3 regions of the Blautia sp. 1001283B150304_161114_C9 genome follow, and region 1 is predicted to be linked to each of the others. Evidence: predicted binding sites of a transcription regulator. Region 1 holds the regulator's gene; each other region holds the start of a gene.
What was found. Region 1 encodes Rex, which represses fermentation and respiration genes when NADH is low (regulators of the CRP and FNR family bind a similar motif). Its sites were predicted from a motif close to ATTGTTAANTANTTAACAAT; they were not measured.
Positions count from the first base shown of each region.

Region 1 (7,918 bases):
GATCATTGGCGGTGACGGAAGGGCTTCGGAAGGACGGATCAGAGGAATTGCCCCCGGGTGTAGCCTGATAGTTCTGAAGGTGCTCGACAGAACGGGAAATGGCAGGAAAGAAGATGTTTTGCAGGCTTTTCGCTGGATTCTGGAGAATAAGAGATATTATGGGATACGTGTAGTGAATATCTCGGTGGGAACAACCTGCAGGAGAGCAGAAGATCACAGAGTTCTGATTGCGGGTGTGGAACAACTTTGGGATGCAGGTCTGGTGGTAGTGGCTGCGGCAGGAAATCAGGGACCGAAGGCAGGAAGTGTGACAGCACCGGGAAGCAGCCGGAAGATTATCACAGTAGGCTCCAGCGATCTGCTTACAGGACGGACTGCCATATCCGGCAGGGGACCTACCTTTGAGTGTGTTTGTAAACCGGATCTGGTTGCACCCGGGAATCATGTTCTTGCCTGTGCACCGGGAGCAGATAACGGATATGGAGTGAAGAGTGGTACTTCTATGTCTACACCTCTGGTTGCAGGGGCAGCGGCATTGATGCTTGAGAAGAATCCGGAGCTGACTAATGTTCAGATTAAGATGAAATTGAAAGAAAGTGCCAGGGATATGGGATTGCCAAAGAATCAGCAGGGATGGGGAGAACTGGATCTGGAACGTTTTATGGAACTGTGATCAGTAATCTTTTATTTCACAAAATTATTGCTTTAGAGCGTGTCTGAAAAAGGCTTTCTGCAAGATGTGCGTCACAATTTGTGGGATATTTTGCCCGGATGAGGGCGCCGTAGCGGGCTACGGCAACTGAATGCGGGTGAAATATCCGCAAAGTGGGGCGTACAGATTGCGGGAATGATTTTTCAGATACGCTCTAGTGTATAAAAGCATTGACGAACGGTCTGTTTTCGGCTATCATGATAATTAACTGGATAAGAGCCAAAGAGGAGGATTAACATGAAAAAAATTCAGATGCAGACACCACTTGTGGAGATGGATGGAGATGAGATGACCAGAATTCTCTGGAAAATTATCAAAGATGAACTTCTTCTTCCGTATATTGATTTGAACACTGAGTATTATGACCTTGGTCTGGAATACAGAAATGAAACGGATGATCAGGTAACTGTTGATGCGGCAGAGGCTACAAAGAAGTACGGCGTAGCAGTGAAATGTGCAACTATCACTCCTAATAAGGCAAGAATGGAAGAGTATACCTTAAAGAAAATGTACAAGAGTCCTAACGGAACGATTCGTGCAATTCTTGACGGAACTGTTTTTCGTGCCCCAATCGTAGTGAAGGGTATTGAACCATGTGTTAAGAACTGGAAGAAACCGATCACCATCGCACGTCATGCCTATGGTGATGTGTATAAGAACACAGAGATGTATATTGACGGCCCCGGAGATGCTTATCTGGTATTTGAAGGCGCAGACGGACAGCAGAGAAAAGAGCTAATCCATCATTATGAGGGACCGGGTGTGCTTCAGGGTATGCACAATCTGGATGATTCTATCACAAGTTTTGCAAGATGCTGTTTTAATTATGCACTGGATACAAAACAGAACCTGTGGCTTGGCGGCAAGGATACGATCTCCAAGATTTATGACGGACGTTTTAAGGAAATCTTTGCAACTATTTATGAGGATGAGTTTAAGGAGAAATTTGAGGCAGCAGGCATTGAATATTTCTACAGCCTGATCGATGATATCGTAGCTCGTGTCATGAAGGCTGAAGGCGGATTTATCTGGGCCTGCAAGAACTATGATGGAGATGTTATGAGCGATATGGTTTCTTCAGCATTTGGTTCTCTGGCTATGATGACATCTGTACTGGTATCTCCACAGGGATATTACGAATATGAAGCTGCTCATGGAACTGTACAGAGACATTATTATCGCTATCTGAAAGGTGAGGAGACATCTACTAACTCTGTAGCAACTATTTTTGCATGGACCGGAGCTCTGAGAAAAAGAGGTGAGCTGGACGACAATAAAGAATTGATGGAATTTGCTGATAAACTGGAGAAGGCGACTCTGGAGACGATTGAAAGCGGTAAGATGACAAAAGACCTTGCGCTGATCACTTCTCTTGAGGATGTGACAATACTGAACAGCAAAGATTTCATCTTTGCCATCAGAGAGAGACTGGATGAAATTTTATAATGTCAGAAATTATCCGGTAATGTTTCTATAACATTATAAAGTTCTCCGGGCAGGATCACACTGCAGCGGAGAAACCTGTAAAAAGTTATAAACTGCGAAAATGGGAAGAACCTGCATTATGCAAGTTCTTCCCATTTTTCATATAATCCTTCTAATTCTTCGGTAATGGCGGCTTTCTCTTTGCTAAGTTTCGCACATTCTGCCACATTTGTGCAGATATCCGGGAGAATCATGGTCTCGTCGATCTCTTTATCTCTGGTCTCAAGTTCTTCGATGCGGGCTTCTACTTTTTTTAGTTCATTCTCGCGTTTTCGCTGACGGGCCTGTTCTTCTTTCTGCTGCTGCCAGGAAAGCTTGTTATCAGAAGCCTGCTTTGCTTCTGTCACAGCCTGAGCGGCAGCCGGAGCATATTTTTCCGTCAGCTCTTCTTTTTTCTCCAGATAATAGTCGTAATCTCCGATATAATTTACAATTGCCTGATTGGTCAGATCCAGGATCCGGGTAGCTGTCTGGTTGATGAAGTAACGGTCGTGGGAAACATAGAATACTGTTCCTGTGTAACTGTTCAATGCCTCTTCAAGAATCTCTTTTGAAGCGATATCCAGATGGTTGGTGGGCTCATCGAGGATCAGAAAGTTTGCTTCGGACAGCATCAGCTTGGCGAGGGAAACACGACCTCTTTCTCCGCCGGACAGAGCGGAGATCAGTTTGAATACGTCATCCCCTGTGAAAAGGAATGCTGCCAGCATATTTCGAATTTCTGTTTCCGTAAGTGTGGGATAAGCATCTGAGATTTCCTCAAAAATAGTTTTCTCCATATGAAGAACATGGTGTTCCTGGTCATAGTAGCCAATCTGTACCTTGGAACCAAGAGTAAATCTGCCGCTGTCTGCATCGATCAGCCCATTGATGATCTTTAACATGGTGGTTTTGCCTGTGCCGTTATTGCCAATCAGGGCTACACGTTCTCCACGTTTGATCTCAAAGGAGATGTCACTGAAAAGTGTCTGTCCGGGAAAAGATTTGGAAAGACTTTCCACAGTAAGGACATCATTTCCGCTGACAAATCTTGGTTCCAGGGAAATGCGCATCTGATTCTGAATCTCCTGTGGTTTATCAATGCGCTGGACTTTATCCAGCATTTTCTCGCGGCTTTCTGCACGTTTGATAGATTTCTCGCGGTTAAAGGATTTCAGCTTGGCAATGACTGCTTCCTGATGTTTGATATCCCGCTGCTGGTTCAGGTAGGCTTTGTACTGGGCGTCACGCAGCTGGGCTTTTTTCAGGGCATAGGCAGAATAGTTGCCACTGTACATACGCATATTTCCTGCTTCGATTTCCACAACTTTTGTTACGACTTTGTCAAGAAAGTAACGGTCGTGGGATACGATAAATACAGCACCCGGGTAATTCAGAAGATAGGTTTCCAGCCAGGAAATACTCTCCATATCCAGATGGTTGGTAGGCTCATCCAGAAGAAGAATGTCAGGGCTGGCAAGAAGCAGTTTACCCAGAGCTACGCGGGTTTTCTGGCCGCCTGAAAGAGTTTCTATCTGGCGTTCGAAATCTTCTTCTGTGAAACCAAGACCTTTTAATACACCCATGATCTCACTTTTGTAAGCGTAACCATTTTCCAGTTCAAACTGGTGACTCAGTCTTGTGTAAGTATTCATCAGGCTGTCCAGAGCATCTCCGGTGGTGGTTTTCATTTCCTGTTCCAGAGAGCGCAGACGATTCTCCATATCAATAATGTGCTGTTTGGTGGAAATCAGTTCTTCGTAAATGGTATGATGGCCATGAATGTCCTGATACTGGGCAAGGTAGCCGATATTTTTATCTTTGGCAAGTACCACGTTTCCTGAATCCGGGGAGAGCTCATGCATAATGATTCGCAGCAGAGTCGTCTTGCCTGCACCGTTATTGCCGATGAGAGCTGCCTTTTCGCGGTCTTCTATATGGAAACTGGCATCCTTGAGAATGATTTTTTCGCCAAAGGATTTACAGATATTCTGACATGATAAAATCATAGGAATTCCTCCGTTTGTAATTTGTCCGCGTACTATTATAATCGAAAATGCCTGTTTTTGAAAGCATTTTAAGAGATTTTGTCCAGGGAAAAGAAAGCACCGGATGGATGCATGGAAGAAAATATGATATTCCGGGGAATTTTTCAGAATGAAATTGATAAAAAAATACAGAAATATTTGGTCAAAAAGTACAAATTTAATTTGACAATAAAATAACATCTGGGTATAATTGACATAGATAAGCTAAGGAGGGAAAATTTGTGGAAGCTAAGGAAATTTCGAAAGCGGTAATCAAGCGTCTGCCGCGGTACTACCGCTACCTCGGTGAATTGATGGAGGAGAATGTAGAGCGTATATCTTCAAATGATCTTAGCAAGAAGATGCATGTGACGGCTTCCCAGATTCGTCAGGACTTAAATAATTTCGGTGGTTTTGGTCAGCAGGGTTACGGCTATAATGTACGCTATTTGTATACAGAAATCGGTAAGATCCTTGGGCTGGATACTGTACATCCGATGATTATTCTGGGTGCCGGTAATCTGGGACAGGCATTGGCCAATTATGTGGATTTTGAAAAGCGCGGATTTAAGCTGGTTGGTATTTTTGACGTCAATCCTGTACTTGAGGGGATTGCAGTTCGTGGAATTGAGATTCAGATGTTGAGCGATCTTCCTTTGTTTCTGAAGGAGAATGAGGTTGAGATCGCGATCCTGACTCTTCCTAAAAATAAAGCCAAAGAGATGGCAAAGATTTTAATTGATAATGGAATTAAGGCAATCTGGAATTTTGCACATATTGATCTGGATGCCCCGGAGGATGTAATGGTAGAGAACGTACATCTTTCAGAGAGTCTTATGACTTTGTCCTATAACCTGAGTGAGTACAGAAAGGAACATGAAGGGATGTAAGGGATAACTGTGAAACACAAGGCTGTGGTCATCTGATCACAGCTTTTCTCTTGTATGTAAATGTGTTATTGTAAACAGGAGGTGAACAGATGAGAGAGATTGTAACTGCTGTTGAGATGAAAGAACTGGATCATAATACGATTCAGAAAGCCGGGATATCTTCTCCGGTACTTATGGAGAGGGCGGCATTAAAGACGGTTGAGGAGATTGTACAGAGATTAAAGAATAAAGAAAAAGAGAAAATCCTTGTGGTCTGCGGAACCGGCAACAATGGCGGAGACGGATTGGCAATTGCCAGACTGCTTCAGTTGAGAGGAGTCAGAACCTGGTATTATATTGCGGGTAAGGAAGAGAAAATGACTGCTGAAACTGCCGGACAGCTTAAAACAGCAGAATATTATCAGGTGCCCCGGGTGCATAACCTGGATCCGGATGAATATACTACTATAGTAGATGCCATCTTTGGGGTTGGACTGAGCAGACCTGTAGAGGGAAAATATGCAGAGCTTATCAGTACAATGAACCGGGCATCTGCGTATAAAGTAGCTGTGGATATTCCATCCGGGATTGACTCAGATACCGGATTTGAGAAGGGGATTGCATTCCGGGCAGATCTTACGGTTACCTTTGCTTTTCGCAAAAGAGGGCTGTGTTTTTATCCCGGACGCATGTATGGCGGTGAGATCGTTGTTACGGATATCGGAATCTATTCCATACCCGGAAAGAAAATCTGTATGCATCATCTGGAACGTGAAGATTTGAAAATGCTTCCGGAGAGAGTTCCCTATGGAAATAAAGGAACCTTCGGCAAGGTTCTTCTTATAGCTGGCAGCGAAGGAATGTGCGGAGCTGCATATCTGAGTGCAGCAGCTGCTCTGAAAAGCTCTGCGGGAATGGTGAGAATTCAGACCGTGGAGGCCAACAGGATTCCGTTGCAGACACTGTTGCCGGAAGCCATGATCACCTGTGATTTTGATGAGAAAAAAAACCAGGCAATGCTTGACTGGTGTGATGTGCTTGTGATAGGACCGGGTCTTGGAACCGGAGCGCAGAGCAGGGAAAGAGCTCAGTGGTTCCTGGCGAAGGCAGCTGAGTGTAAAAAAACAGTAATTCTGGATGCAGATGGCCTGAATCTTCTGTCAGTCCATGACAACTGGAAGTGTTTTATCGGGGAACATGTGATCCTGACACCTCATATTGGTGAGATGAGTCGTCTGTGCGGAAAAGAAATCGGTAAGATCCAGGATTGTCTGGCACAGACCGCAGCTGATTATGCAAAGGAGTCTGGAGCGGTTTGCGTTCTGAAGGATGCCTGTACTGTGGTGGCAGATGCTTTTGGAGATATGTATTTGAACATTTCGGGTAATGCAGGAATGGCTACAGCGGGAAGTGGAGATGTGTTAAGCGGTGTGCTTGCCGGTATACAGTGTATGTATCTGGCAGCAGAAAAGAAATTTTCTCCTGTTATGCTGGCTGCACTTGGTGTATATGTGCATGGGCTGGCAGGTGATCTGGCTGCTGAAACAGTAGGGCAGCGAGGGATGACCGCAGGAGATATCATCTGTTTTCTGCCGGAAATACTAAGATAGAATATTCATTTTGAGGCAGTAAATCTGTGAAACAATTTGCAGATATTAACATGAAAAAATAACAGAGGAAAATTATTATGAAGAAAGATAGCAGAGTAAAAGCAGTCATTTCACTGGATGCAGTAGAACATAATTTCCGGGAAATGAGAAAAAATATTGCAGAAGAGACAAAGATGATCGCAGTTATAAAGGCTGACGCTTATGGACATGGCGCGGTGCCGGTTGCACATCTCATTGAGGATTATGATTATATCTGGGGATTTGCGGCTGCAACTGCGGAAGAAGCGATTCATCTGCGAGAAGCCGGGATTACAAAACCAATCCTGATCCTTGGAATTGTTTTTGATGAATATTTTCCGGAACTTGTCCGTTATGAGATCCGTCCTGCAGTGTGCGAATATGAGGAGGCAAGGAAACTTTCAGACGAAGCGGTTCTGCAGAAAAAAACTGTACATATTCATATTGCTCTGGACACAGGAATGACCAGGATCGGTTTTGCGGATGCACAGGAAAATGTAGAGGAAATTAAAAAAATTTCAGAACTTCCAAATCTTGAGATTGAGGGTATGTTTACTCATTTTGCAAGAGCAGATGAGTATGACAGAAGTCCGGCTATGGTACAATTGGAGCGGTATCTGGATTTTTCAAGGCGCGTAGAAGAGGCAGGAGTGGAAATTCCTCTGCATCACTGTTCTAACAGTGCGGGCATCATACGTATGCCGGAAGCAAATCTGAATATTGTCCGCGCCGGAATCACAATTTATGGAATTTATCCTTCTTCTGAGGTGGAGAGAGATATTGTAAAGCTTGAGCCGGTTATGGAACTTAAGAGTCATGTGACTTATGTGAAGGACGTTCCTGCCGGAGCAGCGATCAGCTACGGCGGTACTTATGTGGCTGACAGGAAGCTTCGTGTGGCAACTGTTCCGGTGGGCTATGCAGACGGCTATTCCAGGCAGCTTTCCAATAAAGGCTGGGTTCTGATACATGGACAAAAGGCTCCGATCCTTGGCAGAGTCTGTATGGACCAGTTTATGGTAGATGTGACTGAGATTGGTGATGTGAAGAAGGGCGATGAGGTAACACTGATCGGCAGAGACGGGGATGAGTTTATCGGTATTGAGGAGATTGGTGATCTCTGTGGCAGATTTTCCTATGAGTTTGCCTGTGATATCAGCCCGCGTGTGCCGAGAGTCTATATTAAAAACGGGAAAGAAATATAATGTTACTGTTTGC
Region 1 covers NZ_JADPGO010000042.1:10,202-18,119, reverse strand. Annotated here, with positions in the region: gene I4V44_RS15635 (S8 family peptidase) at 1-673, shown strand, start outside; gene I4V44_RS18375 (DUF6783 domain-containing protein) at 690-773, opposite strand; gene I4V44_RS18370 (DUF6783 domain-containing protein) at 750-803, shown strand; gene I4V44_RS18365 (DUF6783 domain-containing protein) at 800-877, shown strand; gene I4V44_RS15630 (NADP-dependent isocitrate dehydrogenase) at 950-2,158, shown strand; gene I4V44_RS15625 (ABC-F family ATP-binding cassette domain-containing protein) at 2,275-4,185, opposite strand; gene I4V44_RS15620 (redox-sensing transcriptional repressor Rex) at 4,446-5,093, shown strand; gene I4V44_RS15615 (bifunctional ADP-dependent NAD(P)H-hydrate dehydratase/NAD(P)H-hydrate epimerase) at 5,183-6,682, shown strand; gene alr (alanine racemase) at 6,760-7,905, shown strand.

Region 2 (7,918 bases), on a different contig from region 1:
TCTATGTAACTGTCCGGTATTTTCAACAGTTACAGCCAAATCTCAATTCATATACAGATCATGAATCTGTTCTTTCAGAAAAGTCATGCTTTAATTTTCACTATTTATTTCTAGCAGGAGTTTTCTAAAAGACAGGAACTCCTGAACATATTTATTAAGGAGGTTATAAGATGCTGTATAAGAAGACAGAAAAGCTATCAATAATAAAGAGGGAGGGTGAGATAATGGGTATGTTTGTAAATCCGAATGCTGCAGCATTTCAGTGTGCAGTCAATTCAGAAGTATATATAGACAAAACGGGATTATTGGAATATACAAATAAAGTATTGGGCACAAATGCCAGGTTTATATGTAACAGTCGTCCGCGCAGATTCGGGAAATCTGTTACTGTAGATATGCTGACTGCATATTACAGTAAAGGATGCGACACTGAAAAAATGTTTTCAGGACTGGAAATCAGCAAATGTCTGGATTTTTACGAACATTTAAATAAATATGATGTCATTCATTTTGATGTACAATGGTGCTGTATATCAGCAGGTTCCAGTGAGAATTTAATTTCATATATCACGAATATCGTTGTTTCCGAATTAAGAGAGACTTATCCTGAAGTCAATCTGGTGGAAAACAGCACTATATATGGAGCAATGGCACGAATTAATACTGTATTAGGAAAACAGTTTATTGTAATCATTGATGAATGGGATGTTCTGATCCGTGATGAAGCCCATAATCAGGCAGCGCAGGAAATGTATATTGACTTTCTCAGAAACATGTTTAAAGGAATTGAGGCATCAAAATATATCGCACTTGCATATCTGACCGGAATTTTACCGATAAAGAAATTAAAAACCCAGTCTGCCTTAAATAATTTCACCCAGTTTACAATGCTTAATGCCGGCCCATTGACACCATATATCGGCTTTAATGAAGATGAAGTAATCGATTTGTGTGAAAAATATGAGATAGATTTTGCAGAAGTGAGGCGGTGGTACGATGGTTACCGTCTTGGAGATTACCATGTATATAATCCCAATGCGTTAGTAAATCTGACAATTATGCGGACATTCCAGAGCTACTGGTCACAGACAGGAACCTATCTGTCAATCCTGCCACTGATCAACATGGATTTTGATGGTCTGCGGACATCCATTATAGAGATGCTGTCCGGTTCCTCTGTAGAAGTAAATGTGAATGAATTTCAGAATGATATGGTCAGCTTCGCAGACAAAGATGATGTATTGACTCTGCTGATTCACCTGGGTTACCTTGCCTACGACCAGAGAACCCAGAGAGCTTACATTCCCAATGAAGAAATCCGTCAGGAATTTCGTGCCGCAACCAAACGAAATAAATGGAATGAACTGATTGAATTCCAGCAGGAATCTGAAAAACTGCTGGAAGCCACCTGGGAAATGGATGCAGAAACAGTTGCTGAACAGATAGAGAAAATCCATGCAGAATACACATCAGTGATTCAGTACAATAACGAGAATTCCCTGAGCAGTGTACTCAGCATTGCCTACTTAAGTGCAATAAAATACTATTTTAAGCCAATCCGGGAACTCCCGACAGGAAGAGGCTTCGCAGATTTCGTCTTCATCCCCAAACCACTGTACAGAGACTATTATCCTGCATTACTCGTCGAACTGAAATGGAACAAAGACGCAGAAACTGCTCTGAATCAGATAAAAGAACGAAAATATCCAGAGTCATTACAGCAGTATACAGGAGATATTTTGCTGGTGGGGATCAACTACGATAAAAAAGAAAAAGTACATCAGTGTGTAATCGAAAAATGGTTTCCACTGTGTATATAGAACGTAACTTCAAAAGAATCATATAAGTTATGAGAAAAGACATTCTACCTCAGTGGATGGAATGTCTTTTTTATATAATTTTTAGCTTGCATCTATGTAAAATTGATATCAGAAAATTCCCTCTTTTTATGTTGACATTACTAAAAGCAAGACTATAATGAAAACCGAAAAAAGAATCTGACACGATTGGAAAGGGGAAGTTAATTATGAGTACAGTTTTGCCAAGAGAAGAAGCAGTAGAAACAATTTTTTCTAAAATTTTGGCTTCGCCGGAAGCATCCGGACGATTAAGCGGAGTTTTTTATGACCATATAGATGACGACCATCGTCTGACAGATAATGACAGAGATCATTTCCTGCAGGTATTGTTTCATGCGTACCAGAACGGTGATATCAGTGCACTGCTGTTGGAATTATGCGGCAGAAGTATGTTTGACCTGTTAAGGGAGGCTTATCTGATCCCGAAGAAATTCCACGGAAAAGCAGGAGAGAACCCGGTGCTCCTTACAGATGCAGCCGGAGAACTTCTTCCCGGGGAAAAGGTTTCAGCCAGAGAATATGCAAAATTCAAGGAAACATATGAACATCATGAATGTGCCCCCAGATCTGCGCTGTATCTTGCAGATGGTTATGATCTTGTCCGTACCTATACAGAAGGTCTGAACATTACAGAAGAAAAAGATAACCGTAAACGTGGTGTCCTGGCTCTTTATGCACTTCCCGACACCTGTAAACTGGGTCTGACAGAAGCACAGGCATATGCCGTTGTATGGGATGCTTTCCAGAAGATTCAGGAAGAAGCCCCAAGAGCCATGGTATACTACGGACAGGAAACAGGTCTGAAGAAAGAGAATCCGGATAAACCCTATGATGAAATTGGAATTCTTCTTCCTATCCATGAATTTGAGAAAAAAATGCTGCAGCATTTAGACGAGATTGACGGAATCGTACTGGCATGCAGAGAGAAAATGATGGAGAAAGCAGGAAATGACAGTCTGCAGCTTTAACAAATCAAGCAAGTAGCAAAGCGGATGATTTTATCCGATTGACAATATAGAATGAGGAAGTGAGAAAAATGCCGCAGGAAGTGATTAAAAAGAACCATATGGATGTTGCCTGGCATGAGTATACAGATGAAAATGGGGAAAATGTACCAGTTGTAGATTCCAGCATCGCAGAGAAAGCATCTGTTATCGGACGTGTGGGGATTATGTTTCTCTCATGCGGTACCGGAGCATGGAGAGTGAGAAGTTCCATGAATACACTGGCAGAAGCACTTGGCATTACGTGTACGGCGGATATTGGTCTGATGTCCATTGAATATACATGTTATGACGGAGAAAATGGTTTTACCCAGTCGTTGTGCCTGACTAATACAGGCGTAAATACTTTGAAGTTAAATCGTCTGGAACACTTTATCCGAAACTTTGAAAAAGAAGGAAAACATATGTCAGGAGAACAGCTGCATACATTTCTTGACAATATTGAAAAAACACATGGTTTATATTCCCCGCCTGCACTGGGACTTGCTGCAGCGATCGCATGCTGCGGATTTACATTTCTTCTTGGGGGCGGTCCGATCGAGATGTTCTGTGCATTTGTCGGGGCAGGAATTGGAAATTATCTCCGTTGCAAACTGACCAAACACCATTTTACATTGTTCTTATGTATTGTGTCTTCTGTATCTCTGGCATGTTTTGCATATGCAGGTCTGCTCAAACTTGGAGAAATATTATTTGGTATTTCTGTTCAGCACGAAGCGGGATATATCTGTGCAATGCTCTTTATCATACCGGGATTTCCGTTTATTACCAGTGGTATTGACCTTGCAAAACTGGATATGCGTTCAGGAATAGAACGTCTGACTTATGCTTTGATCGTTATTCTGGTAGCTACTATGTCAGCATGGATCATGGCACTGATCCTGCATTTGAAACCTGTAGATTTTATAAAACTTTCACTGTCAACAGAGCAGTGGATCTTATTCAGGCTTCTTGCAAGTTTCTGCGGAGTGTTTGGATTCTCTATCATGTTTAACAGCCCGGTTCGTCTGTCAGTCGCAGCAGCCGGGATAGGAGCAGTTGCCAATACTCTGAGACTGGAACTGGTAGACCTTGCAAATATTCCTCCTGCTGCAGCCGCATTTATTGGTGCACTTACTGCGGGACTTCTGGCGTCCCTGTTGAAGAATAAAGTCGGATATCCAAGGATATCTGTAACAGTTCCCTCAATCGTTATCATGGTTCCGGGATTATATTTATACAGAGGATTTTATAATCTTGGTATTATGTCATTATCAGTAGCTGCATCCTGGTTTGCGTCTGCGATCCTTATCATTGCAGCGTTGCCATTAGGGCTAATCTTTGCACGTATTCTGACAGATAAAGCTTTCAGATACTGTACTTAACCGAATCAAAAATCAGGGAAATCCCCAACCACTGCTTAAATTGCAAAAAGCAATAAGCAGTGGTTGGGGATTTGTTCGTGCAAGTATCTACTCCAATAGGAAAATGTGAAAATTATATCAAACTAACAAACAATTTTATGCTTCCAAACAAATATTTAAACGAAAAAATTGTTCAGATTTCTGTACAAAAGCTCTTGTCAATTTTTTGACAATGTGTTATCATTAAGACGTCAATTTTGTTAGGAGAAAAGGAGTATTAAGATTATGAGCAGTAAAATTACTATCATTGGAGCCGGCAGCGTCGGATCTACCATCGCGTACACTTTATCAAGCCAGGATATCGCATCTGAAATTGTTCTGATCGATATCAACAAAAAGAAAGCAGAAGGTGAAGTTCTGGATATCATCCAGGGAACCTGCTTCAGAGATCCTATCTCTATCATTGCCGGAGACTACGAAGATGCTAGGGATTCTGACATCGTTATCATCACATCCGGTATTGCCCGTAAACCAGGGCAGACAAGACTTGAACTTACACAGACAAATGTAAATATCCTCAAATCTATCACACCGGAGATCGTAAAGGCAGCTCCAAATGCCCTTTATCTGATCGTAAGCAATCCGGTTGATATCATGACTTATGTATTTACAAAGATTTCCGGACTTCCAGAAAACCAGATCCTTGGTTCCGGTACAATTCTTGACTCTGCACGTCTGCGCTGCGGATTATCCGAACATTTCCAGATTGCACAGAGTAATATCCATGCCTATGTATTCGGTGAGCATGGAGATACATCCTTTATTCCGTGGTCTGGTGCCTATATTTCAGGTGTAAGTGTGGATGAATATTACGACCTTGAGAAGAAACTCGGTAAGGATATTGAACCGATTGATAAAGAAGCAATGCTTCAGTATGTACAGAAATCTGGCGGTGAGATCATTTCCAAGAAAGGTGCAACTTTCTATGCAGTATCCTCTTCTGTATGCAAACTTTGCAGCCTTCTTGTATCTTCTTCAGAGTCTATCTCTACAGTATCTACTATGATGCATGGAGAGTACGGAATCGATGATGTATGCCTGAGTACATTAACTCTGGTAGGACCAAATGGTGTACAGGGCAAAGTTCCAATGAGAATGACAAAAGCTGAGATCGAACAGCTTAAGAAGAGTGCAGATGCACTGAAAGAAATTATTGCTCAGATTGACCTTAATTAATAATATATCAGACAAAACATTCAGAAGTACAGGTACAGCCTGTTCTTCTGAATCCATATTACTGTTTACTCCTTTTTAATTATTAGCCAAAATTCTGTACTGTAAGCGGAAACAGACGAATTTTGGCTTACATATATCAAAAGCAAAAAAATATATAAATAATATTTTTATTAATTTTTTGAAAGATACTATGATTGTGAGTAAATAGAAAAGCGGAAGATTTTATCTGCCTGAAAAAGATTAATTTAGATCAGAAGAATTGAGCAATGATGCGTGATAAAAAAATTATCAAAAACCTCTTGTTAAAATGTTGTCAATATGATATAATATTTTTCGGAAATCGAGCTGATACACTCCTTTAATTGCGGAGGAAGGGTGTGCGAACTCTTTTATTTTCTATGTCTCAACAAAGATATAAAAAGTAATTGTATTAGACTTGATTTATATTTTTGTCCATATATTGTTAAAAAAAAGACAAAGACTAGCGACTGTTATTTACGGGCGCTATATATCGGGGCAAATTGCTTTTGGACCCTGATATCATTATTTGAGCAACATGAATTTATCTGAACAACTAAGAAAGGATAATGTTAAGTATGAAGTACAGTTATTATCCGGGTTGTACCCTGAGAAACAAGGCGAAAGATCTGGACGAATATGCCAGAGCCAGCGCCAGAGCACTTGGGTTTGAACTGGAAGAGATCGAAGACTGGCAGTGCTGCGGAGGTGTTTATCCTCTGGGAACTGACGAAATTGCTACGAAGCTTTCTTCTGTACGTGCTCTTAATCAGGCCAAAGAAAAGGGCCAGGATCTGGTAACAATCTGCTCTGCCTGTCATCACGTGATCAAACGTGTCAATGATGATATGAAAAATGTGGAGGATATCCGCACCAGAGCAAATAATTACATGCAGCTTGATGAGCCTTATGAAGGCGAGACAACAGTGCTCCATTATCTGGAAGTACTTCGCGACAAAGTCGGTTTCGACAAGCTGAAAGAGAAGGTAGTAAACCCGCTTACAGGAAAGAAAATCGGAGCCTATTACGGATGTCTCTTATTACGTCCGGGCAAGATCATGGCTTTTGATGATCCGGAGAATCCGACAATCATGGAAGATTTCATCCGTGCACTTGGGGCAGAACCGGTAATCTATCCATACAGAAATGAATGCTGCGGCGGTTACATTTCTCTGAAAGAAAAAGATATGTCTCAGAACATGTGTCAGAAAATCGAAGATAGTGCGAAAGGCTTTGGCGCAGATATGCTGATCACAGCCTGTCCATTGTGTAAATATAATTTAAATAAAAACGCTTCCAGCGAACTGCCTGTATATTATTTCACAGAGCTCCTTGCAGAAGCCCTCGGAGTAAAAGAGGAGGTGGCAAAATGAGAAACCAGCATTCAGCAGCAGAAAAGATCAAAGAGATCTCCGGAACCAATCCGCTGAAATGTATGAAATGTGGAAAATGTTCTGCTACCTGCCCATCTTTCAATGAAATGGATATCAAGCCACATCAGTTTGTATCCTATGTTGTAAATGAAGATATCGAAGCACTTGTCAATTCAAAGTCTCTCTGGAAATGCCTTTCCTGCTTCGCCTGTGTAGAGCGTTGTCCAAGAGATGTAAAACCGGGAAAGATCATCGATGCAGCAAGACAGTTAGTTGTTCGTGAAAAAGGCGGCGATTATCTGAAAGCAGATGAGATACCACAGCTTCTTGATCCGGAACTGCCACAGCAGCTTCTGGTAAGTGCATTCAGAAGATACAGGAGGTAAGCCAGCGTGCAGAGAATTGGTGTATTTGTCTGTCATTGCGGAAGTAATATCGCCGCTACGGTAGATGTAAAAAAAGTTGTTGAATTAGCTGCCAAAGAGCCGGGTGTCGTTCATGCAGAAGACTACCAGTACATGTGCTCAGAAGCAGGCCAGGCTAAAATTCAGGAAGCCATTAAAGAGAAAAACCTGACAGGCGTTGTTGTCTGTTCATGCTCTCCACGTATGCATGAGGCAACATTCAGAAAAGCAGCTGAAAGAGCTGGCCTGAATCCATACATGGTGGAGATTGCAAATATCCGTGAGCACTGCTCCTGGATCCACAAGGATATGGAAGAGGCTACAAAGAAAGCTGTGATCCTTGCCAGAGCAGCAATCGCAAAAGTAAACTTAAACACACCTCTTCAGCCAGGAGAGAGCCGTGTTACAAAGAGAGCCCTGATCATCGGCGGCGGTATTGCCGGAATCCAGACAGCCCTGGATATCGCAGATGCAGGATATGAAGTAGATATCGTAGAGAAGACTCCAAGTATCGGTGGAAGAATGTCACAGCTTGATAAAACATTCCCGACACTTGACTGTTCTGCATGTATCCTCACACCTAAGATGGTAGAGGCAGCAGCACATGAGAAGATCAATATCTATACATACAGTGAAGTAGAACATGTCAGCGGTTTCGTAGGTGATTTCACCGTTGATATC
Region 2 covers NZ_JADPGO010000025.1:32,345-40,262, forward strand. Annotated here, with positions in the region: gene I4V44_RS12710 (AAA family ATPase) at 225-1,820, shown strand; gene I4V44_RS12715 (DUF4866 domain-containing protein) at 2,027-2,827, shown strand; gene I4V44_RS12720 (threonine/serine ThrE exporter family protein) at 2,896-4,227, shown strand; gene I4V44_RS12725 (L-lactate dehydrogenase) at 4,492-5,442, shown strand; gene I4V44_RS12730 (CoB--CoM heterodisulfide reductase iron-sulfur subunit B family protein) at 6,039-6,833, shown strand; gene I4V44_RS12735 (4Fe-4S dicluster domain-containing protein) at 6,830-7,219, shown strand; gene I4V44_RS12740 (CoB--CoM heterodisulfide reductase iron-sulfur subunit A family protein) at 7,226-7,918, shown strand, end outside.
Region 2: I4V44_RS12725 (L-lactate dehydrogenase) is a predicted target of Rex. The motif match lies at 4,421-4,440, and genes of this name have one in related genera.

Region 3 (7,918 bases), on a different contig from region 1:
CTATCGCAGAAACCGTCATCGGACGCGGCAACAGAGCTTTTGAGATTTACAAGAAGACCTGCCCGTCCTACATCGAAGATATCAGCGAAATCCACTGTACGGAACCATATGTATATTCTCAGATGGTTGCAGGCGCTGACGCAGTTTTCCATGGTCAGGCAAAGAACAGCTGGCTGACAGGTACTGCAGCATGGACTTTCTGGAACCTGTCTCAGGCTATCCTGGGTGTTCAGCCATCCTACGACGGACTGTGTATCAATCCATGTATCCCGGAAGGATTTGGTGATTTCAGACTTACCAGAACATTCCGCGATGCTGTTTACCACATCGAAGTCAAGAACCCGGATAACGTTCAGAAGGGTGTTAAGAAAGTGGTTGTAGACGGCAAAGAATATGAAGGCTGCCTGATTCCATTTGAAGAAGGCAAGAAGGAATATCATGTAACTGTTTGCATGGGATAATGATTTCATTCTTTTTGCTCACGACAGATACATCATAAACAGAAAAGTCGATTTTCAGATATCATCTACAGGAGTTTACTTCTCCTGTGATGATCTGAAAATCGACTTTTTTATCTTTATGTTCCCTTATCCTGAACATTTCTTATCTTCACATATTTAAAGATATGACTGAGTCTGCATATACTGTCCGAGACTTAGAATGGTTAAGAAGAGACTTGGAAAAATTACAACAAAAAGGGAGCTACTCAATGATGAATAACTCCCAATTTTTTAAATCATATGTGTTACAAACGGCGTGTTGCAAACGTGTTACAAACCCGTTACAAACGACCACATTTTAACCATTTTTTACTACTCTGTTTGGACACGATAAATGCTTATTTTAAGCCATTTATTAGAATTTACCAGCTTTAGCAGCTTCCTCGATGGAAACAGCTACTGCAACTGTCATACCAACCATCGGGTTGTTACCAGCGCCGATGAGACCCATCATCTCTACGTGAGCCGGTACAGAAGAAGAACCAGCGAACTGTGCATCAGAGTGCATACGTCCTAATGTATCTGTCATACCGTAGGAAGCTGGACCTGCTGCCATGTTGTCTGGGTGAAGTGTACGTCCTGTACCACCGCCGGAAGCAACTGAGAAGTATTTCTTTCCTGCTTCAAGACGTTCTTTCTTGTATGTACCTGCAACCGGATGCTGGAAACGTGTCGGGTTTGTGGAGTTACCTGTGATAGAAACATCAACGTCTTCTTTCCACATGATAGCAACGCCTTCCGGAACGCTGTTAGCGCCGTAGCAGTTAACTTTTGCACGAAGTCCTTCGGAGTATGCTTTTCTGAATACTTCTTTTACTTCGTTCTTGTATGGATCGTATTCTGTCTCTACATATGTAAAGCCATTGATACGGGAGATAATCTGAGCTGCATCTTTTCCAAGACCGTTCAGGATAACACGTAATGGTTTCTGACGAACTTTGTTTGCTTTCTCAGCGATACCGATAGCACCCTCAGCAGCTGCAAAGGACTCATGTCCAGCCAGGAAGCAGAAGCACTCTGTTTCTTCTTCAAGAAGCATCTTGCCAAGGTTACCATGTCCAAGACCTACTTTACGTGTATCAGCAACGGATCCAGGAATACAGAATGCCTGAAGACCTTCTCCGATAGCTGCTGCTGCGTCTGCTGCTTTCTTACATCCTTTTTTGATTGCGATTGCAGCACCTACTGTATATGCCCAGCAAGCGTTCTCGAAACAGATTGGCTGAATGCCTTTGATCTGATCGTATACATTAAGACCTGCGTCTTTTGTGATTTTCTCAGCTTCTTCAATAGAAGCAATGCCATAGCTGTTTAAAACAGAATTGATCTTGTCAATTCGTCTCTCATATGATTCAAATAAAGCCATTTCCTGTTACCTCCTAAATTATTCTTTTCTTGGGTCGATAATTTTAACAGCGTCTGCAACACGGCCATACTGACCTTTTGCTTTTTCCCATGCAGTATTCGGGTCATCGCCTTTTTTGATGAAATCAGTCATTTTTCCAAGGCTTACGAACTGATATCCGATGATCTCATCATCTGCATCAAGAGCAATACCTGTTACATAACCTTCTGCCATTTCAAGGTAACGAGGTCCTTTTTTCAGAGTTCCATACATTGTACCAACCTGAGAACGAAGTCCTTTACCAAGGTCTTCAAGTCCAGCACCTACTGGAAGTCCTTCTTCTGAGAATGCAGACTGTGTACGTCCATAAACGATCTGAAGGAAGAGTTCTCTCATAGCTGTATTAATCGCATCACAAACTAAGTCAGTGTTCAGTGCCTCCATAACTGTAAGTCCCGGAAGAATCTCGGAAGCCATAGCTGCAGAGTGAGTCATACCTGAACATCCGATAGTCTCAACCAGTGCTTCCTGGATGATACCCTCTTTAACATTTAATGTAAGCTTGCAGGCACCCTGCTGTGGTGCACACCAGCCAACACCGTGTGTAAGACCGGAAATATCTTTGACTTCTTTTGCCTGTACCCATTTAGCTTCTTCTGGGATTGGAGCGGCGCCATGATGAACGCCCTGTGCAACTGGGCACATTTCTTCTACTTCGCGTGAATAAATCATTGTAAAACTCCTTTCAAGTATAGATTAACTTCATGTTGTTATACTCTCCACTGTACAGAACTGCTGAATGAACTGCACAGGATAAAACTCCGATGTCTGCTGAATGACTTCAGAGGAGTATGCCTAACAACCTAGTGTTATTTTCTCACAAAAGTGCTGATTCGTCCAGTCATAAATTGTAAAATTTTTAACCATCTTTGATTTTTTTGTGGTAAAATAGTTCTAATTTCTATTAATGAAGGGATTTCTATTATGACAACAAAGTTACCTGCTTCCTTTCTCCCTGCAAAATTTCAGGTTCTGAGCGGAAGCGCTTTAAAATTAATTGCTATCACCCTGATGCTGATTGACCATACCGGCTTAATGATCCTGTATAATTATTCTGCCACAACTGCAACCCTTTTCAGTTTCGGCGGCGTGGATTACAGCTGGTATCGGATTTTCCGGGATATCGGCAGGGCCGCTTTTCCAATTTTCTGTTTTCTGTTAGTGGAAGGATTTCTGCATACACATAACCGTAAGAAATATGGCCTGAATCTGTTTCTATTTGCATGTATCTCTGAGATTCCATGGAACTTCATGTTTACCAACACCTGGAGATATGAAAAACAGAATGTATTTTTCACCCTGTTTCTGGGATACCTGGCATTCTGTGCCCTGGAATACTTCTGGGATAATCAGAAAATGCAGCTTGTCTGCGTGCTGGCACTGCTGACTGTCTCTGTGTTTCTGAAGGCAGATTACGGATGGCGGGGATTTGTATTCCTGCTGATCATGTACTGGTTCCGCAACGATAAAACCGCCCAGGCGATCATCGGAAGCTGCTGGCTTTACTATGAATGGAAAGCCTGCTTTGCTTTTCTTTCCATTAATATGTACAATGGTGAACGTGGATTTGTAAAAGGAAAATTTCTGAAATATGTTTTTTACTGGTTTTATCCGGTGCACATTACCATTCTGGTAATCCTGAGAAAACTTTTATTTCATATGTAATATCAGGTACAACAAATATCTTCTATATCAGACAGACATAAAAATATAAAAGGGCAGGCTGTATGACTGAAATAATATCCTTCATACAACCTGCCTCTTCTATATTTTCAACTTCTCTTTTCTGCAACTTCTGTTTTTGACTTATAAATGTGATTTGCAGGTACGCAGCCTCTTACTGAGGAAAGTGGATAAATGTTGCAACAGCGTCCGATCACAGTTCCGGGATTTAATACGGAACCACATCCCACTTCTACGTTATCTCCAAGCATTGCGCCGAATTTCTTCAGGCCTGTTTCAATCTTCTCGTCACCATCTTTTACAACTACCAGTTTCTTGTCAGATTTTACATTGGAACAGATGGAACCTGCGCCCATATGGGATTTGTAGCCGAGAACTGCATCGCCTACATAATTGTAGTGCGGAACCTGTACCTTGTTGAAAAGTACCGCATTCTTTAATTCCGTAGAATTACCTACTACTGCACCCTCACCTATAATTGCTTTTCCGCGTATAAATGCACAGTGGCGTACTTCTGCTTCTTTACCTATGATGACCGGACCGTTGATGCAGGCTGTAGGTGCTACTTTGGCACTCTTGGCGATCCATACATCTTCTGACGGGTGGTCGTATTCTTCTTCACTTAAGGTCTGTCCCAGTTTCAGAATGAAATCTCCGATCTCCGGTAATACTTCCCATGGATATGTTTTTCCTTCAAATAAATCCTTTGCGATTGTTTCGTTCAGATCCAGAAGGTTTGAAATTGTAAAATCTTTTAACATAATATTTTCCTCTTTTCTCTCGCTATGATGACATGTTTTCTTTTATCTGTCACAAATACACACTACTTTGAAGCAGACGGCTTTCTGCAGGTACGTGACCGTCCCGCTGCGGACGTTGATCTGCCTGTTGTTTTCGCACTGTTTTTTTCAGATGAATCCTTATAATTCACTGCTGCAGCATCAAAGAACTGTCTCAGATATGGCTGGATATTGCTGTCCTCCACCTGTCTGGTGCGAAGGCGCACAAAATGTTCCAGCTTATCCATATATTCCTGTTCTGTAATACTGCCCTCTGCCACATAATTCAGTCCTTTTTCCCAGCTTGCAGTCAGTTCCGGGTTCAGAAGCTGTCTGATGGAGCAGTTTACCACATCAAAGATCATCTCTCCAAGAAGGGTTGGAGTGATCACCTGGGTTTTCTTATTGAGTGCCAGATATTTGATATTGCACAGTTTCTTAAGAATTTCCGCTCTGGTGGCACTGGTTCCGATTCCGCAGCTTTTAATCTGGGCACGAAGCTCTTCGTCCTCAATCAGCTGACCTGCATTCTCCATTGCAAGAATCATAGAACCGGAATTATAACGCTTTGGCGGCGATGTCTCGCCCTCTTTGATACTCAGGCTGTCCACAGAGAGTATATCACCTTTTTTCAGGTTCTGCAATGCGGCAAGAAGTCTGGTATCACATGCCATATCCTCAGCCGAATCATCAGCTTTGTTCCCGCCGTTTTTTCCTGTATCCGGATCTTCCTCTTCACTTCCTTCACTGTCCGCTGCACCGGTTCTGTTCACACTGCTCATGGCATCTGCTGCTTTTCGCTTCGCAAAAGAATTTGTGGCAACTTTTAAGTACCCTTCATCCAGCAGTACTTTAAATGAAGAAAAGAAGCTCTCATTCTGAATTTTTGTCACAAGACTGATCTTCTGATATACTGCAGGAGGATAAAAAATACATACAAACCTTCTGACAATGGTCTCATATACACGCTGCGCAGTAAGAGAAACACTTCTCAATGCGTTTAAGCCCTGGCCTGTGGGTACGATTGCATAATGGTCTGTGATCTGCTTATCATTAACATATCTGGTCTTCGCCAGATTTTTGTAATTTCCCTGTTCAATAATGTGCTGTGCGATCTCTGCTGTATGTTCATAATTACGCAGCCCGGAGATATTCTTATAAATCTCCTTTGCTGCCGCAGTAGACAACACACGGGCATCTGTTCTGGGATAAGTGACCAGTTTCTTTTCATACAGTTCCTGTACGATTTTTAATGTCTCATCCGGGCTGATCTTGAACAGCTTGGAGCACACATTCTGAAGCTCCGCCAGGTTAAATAAAAGCGGCGGGTTCCTGTTCTCTTTTTTCCGCTCGATTTTCTCTACTGTACATTGCAACGGCTGACTCACAGACAGCTCCTGTATCAGTTTTTCAGCATAGGCTTTCTCTTTAAATCCGTTCTCTTTATACAGATAAGGAGTCTGGAAATATCTGCTGCCTTCCACAGCTCTCCACTCTCCCTCAAAGTTTTCTCCCTCAAGGGCAATGCTACTGAGTACGCGGTAAAACGGAGTTTTCACAAATGCACGGATCTCGCGCTCTCTTCGCACTACCATTCCAAGTACACAGGTCATAACCCGTCCTACGGAAATGGCCTGATATTTCGTATTTAAATAATTTGACACACTGTTTCCATAACGCAGTGTCAGTACACGGGAAAAATTAATTCCCATGAGATAGTCTTCTTTCGCCCGAAGATAGGCTGAAGCAGAAAGATTGTCATATGCTGACAGATCTTTTGCCTCTCTGATTCCTCTCATGATCTCTTCTTCTGTCTGAGAGTCGATCCAGACCCTCTTTTCTTTTTTTCCATGAACACCTGCCATCTGTGCCACCAGACGGTAAATGTATTCCCCCTCACGTCCGGAGTCGGTACACACGTAAATGGTGTCCACATCCTCACGGTTAAGCAGTCCTTTGACAATCTCAAACTGCTTCTGCACTCCGGGGATCACTTCATATTTAAATTCGCGCGGCAAAAAAGGCAGGGTATCTAAACTCCACCTTTTATATTTGATATCATATTTTTCCGGGTAGCTCATGGTGACCAGGTGTCCCACACACCAGGTCACCACGCTGTCCTGAGATTCCAGGTAGCCATCCCGTCTTTGTCCGTTGATTTTCAAAGCTTTTGCGAATTCCTGTGCCACACTGGGCTTTTCGGCTATGTATAAAGCTTTTGACATATTATTTATCTGCACTCATCTTTCTGAGCGGCCATGCCAACAACAGGGCACCGCCCACCATATTTCCTAAAGTTACTACTACCATGCTCTTTACTATGGCTCCAAGGGATAATCCAGGTACCAGACAGTATGCGGTAACAAAGATTCCCATGTTTGCGATGCAGTGCTCAAATCCGCTTACAACAAATCCTGAGATACACATAACGATCATCAGGAATCTTCCTGCATCACTCTTTAATTTCATACCACAGAGCACACCAAGACAGACGAAGAAGTTACAGAGTACTGCTCTGAAAAACATCTGTCCGAGCGGAATACTCAGCTTGTTTCCGATAAATCCTGCAAAATAATCTGCTGTTCCGGACGCTCCGGCCCATACAAACAGCAATGCTAAAATTGCACATCCGACAAAGTTTCCAAGGTAGCTTACTCCCCATACCTTACCGGCCTCTTTCCAGCTTACCTGTTTATCATAGGCTCCGAACGCCATTACCATATTATTTCCTGTAAAAAGCTCGCCGCCTACAAAGCTGATCAGGAGCACTGCAATGGAGAATACTAATGCCCCCATAAATTTTCCCCATTCAGGCATGGTCTTGGAGAATACGTTTCCAACTACATTACTGTAGATCATGGCCACATCAATAAAAAATCCCGCCATGACCGCACGTATAAAGTACTTGAAAAAGTTGGTATTCACCAGGTTACTCTTGGCTTTCGCCGCATTTGACACTTTCTGTACATCTTCGTAATTCATAACTACACCTCCGCAATGTATTTTATTGAGAACATTATATCACCTGAATATCTGTTTCACAACCGAAATCGTCAAACAATTCAAGAATATTCATCAGATTTGTAATTATGTTCCATTATATTCGAAGATTTTTATAGCAATTCCATAAACTAATGCATTCAAGACAGTTCGGCAGAGCGCAAAAGACAAGAAAGATCTCTGCAGGCGTGCAGAGCATATCTGAAAGTAAAGCTGATTTTTTTATTCAAATACAACTGCTTTATCCTGCAATTCTGTTACATATCCGATAACACCGCCGAAGATATCCATACCTGCAAGCTCTTCTGCAAGGGCATCGGCTTCTTCTGCCGGTACTGCAATCAGAAGTCCGCCGGATGTCTGCGGATCAAATACCAGATCCTCCATCCAGAGTTCCTTAATCTCACTTCGTACTTCATCGCCTGCGAAGTCACGATTTCTGTATGCACCTTCAGGGATCAGCCCCATCTGTGCATATTCTTCAACACCCTCAATGATTGGAAGTTTCTCAGACTGAATCACCAGAGTTTTCCGGCTGCCTTTTGCCATTT
Region 3 covers NZ_JADPGO010000035.1:11,503-19,420, reverse strand. Annotated here, with positions in the region: gene I4V44_RS14815 (GH36-type glycosyl hydrolase domain-containing protein) at 1-461, shown strand, start outside; gene I4V44_RS14810 (GGGtGRT protein) at 856-1,866, opposite strand; gene I4V44_RS14805 (iron-sulfur cluster assembly scaffold protein) at 1,885-2,577, opposite strand; gene I4V44_RS14800 (TraX family protein) at 2,830-3,570, shown strand; gene I4V44_RS14795 (UDP-N-acetylglucosamine pyrophosphorylase) at 3,678-4,349, opposite strand; gene I4V44_RS14790 (DNA topoisomerase) at 4,412-6,592, opposite strand; gene I4V44_RS14785 (formate/nitrite transporter family protein) at 6,594-7,349, opposite strand; gene selD (selenide, water dikinase SelD) at 7,590-7,918, opposite strand, start outside.
Region 3: I4V44_RS14805 (iron-sulfur cluster assembly scaffold protein) is a predicted target of Rex. The motif match lies at 2,753-2,772, and genes of this name have one in related genera.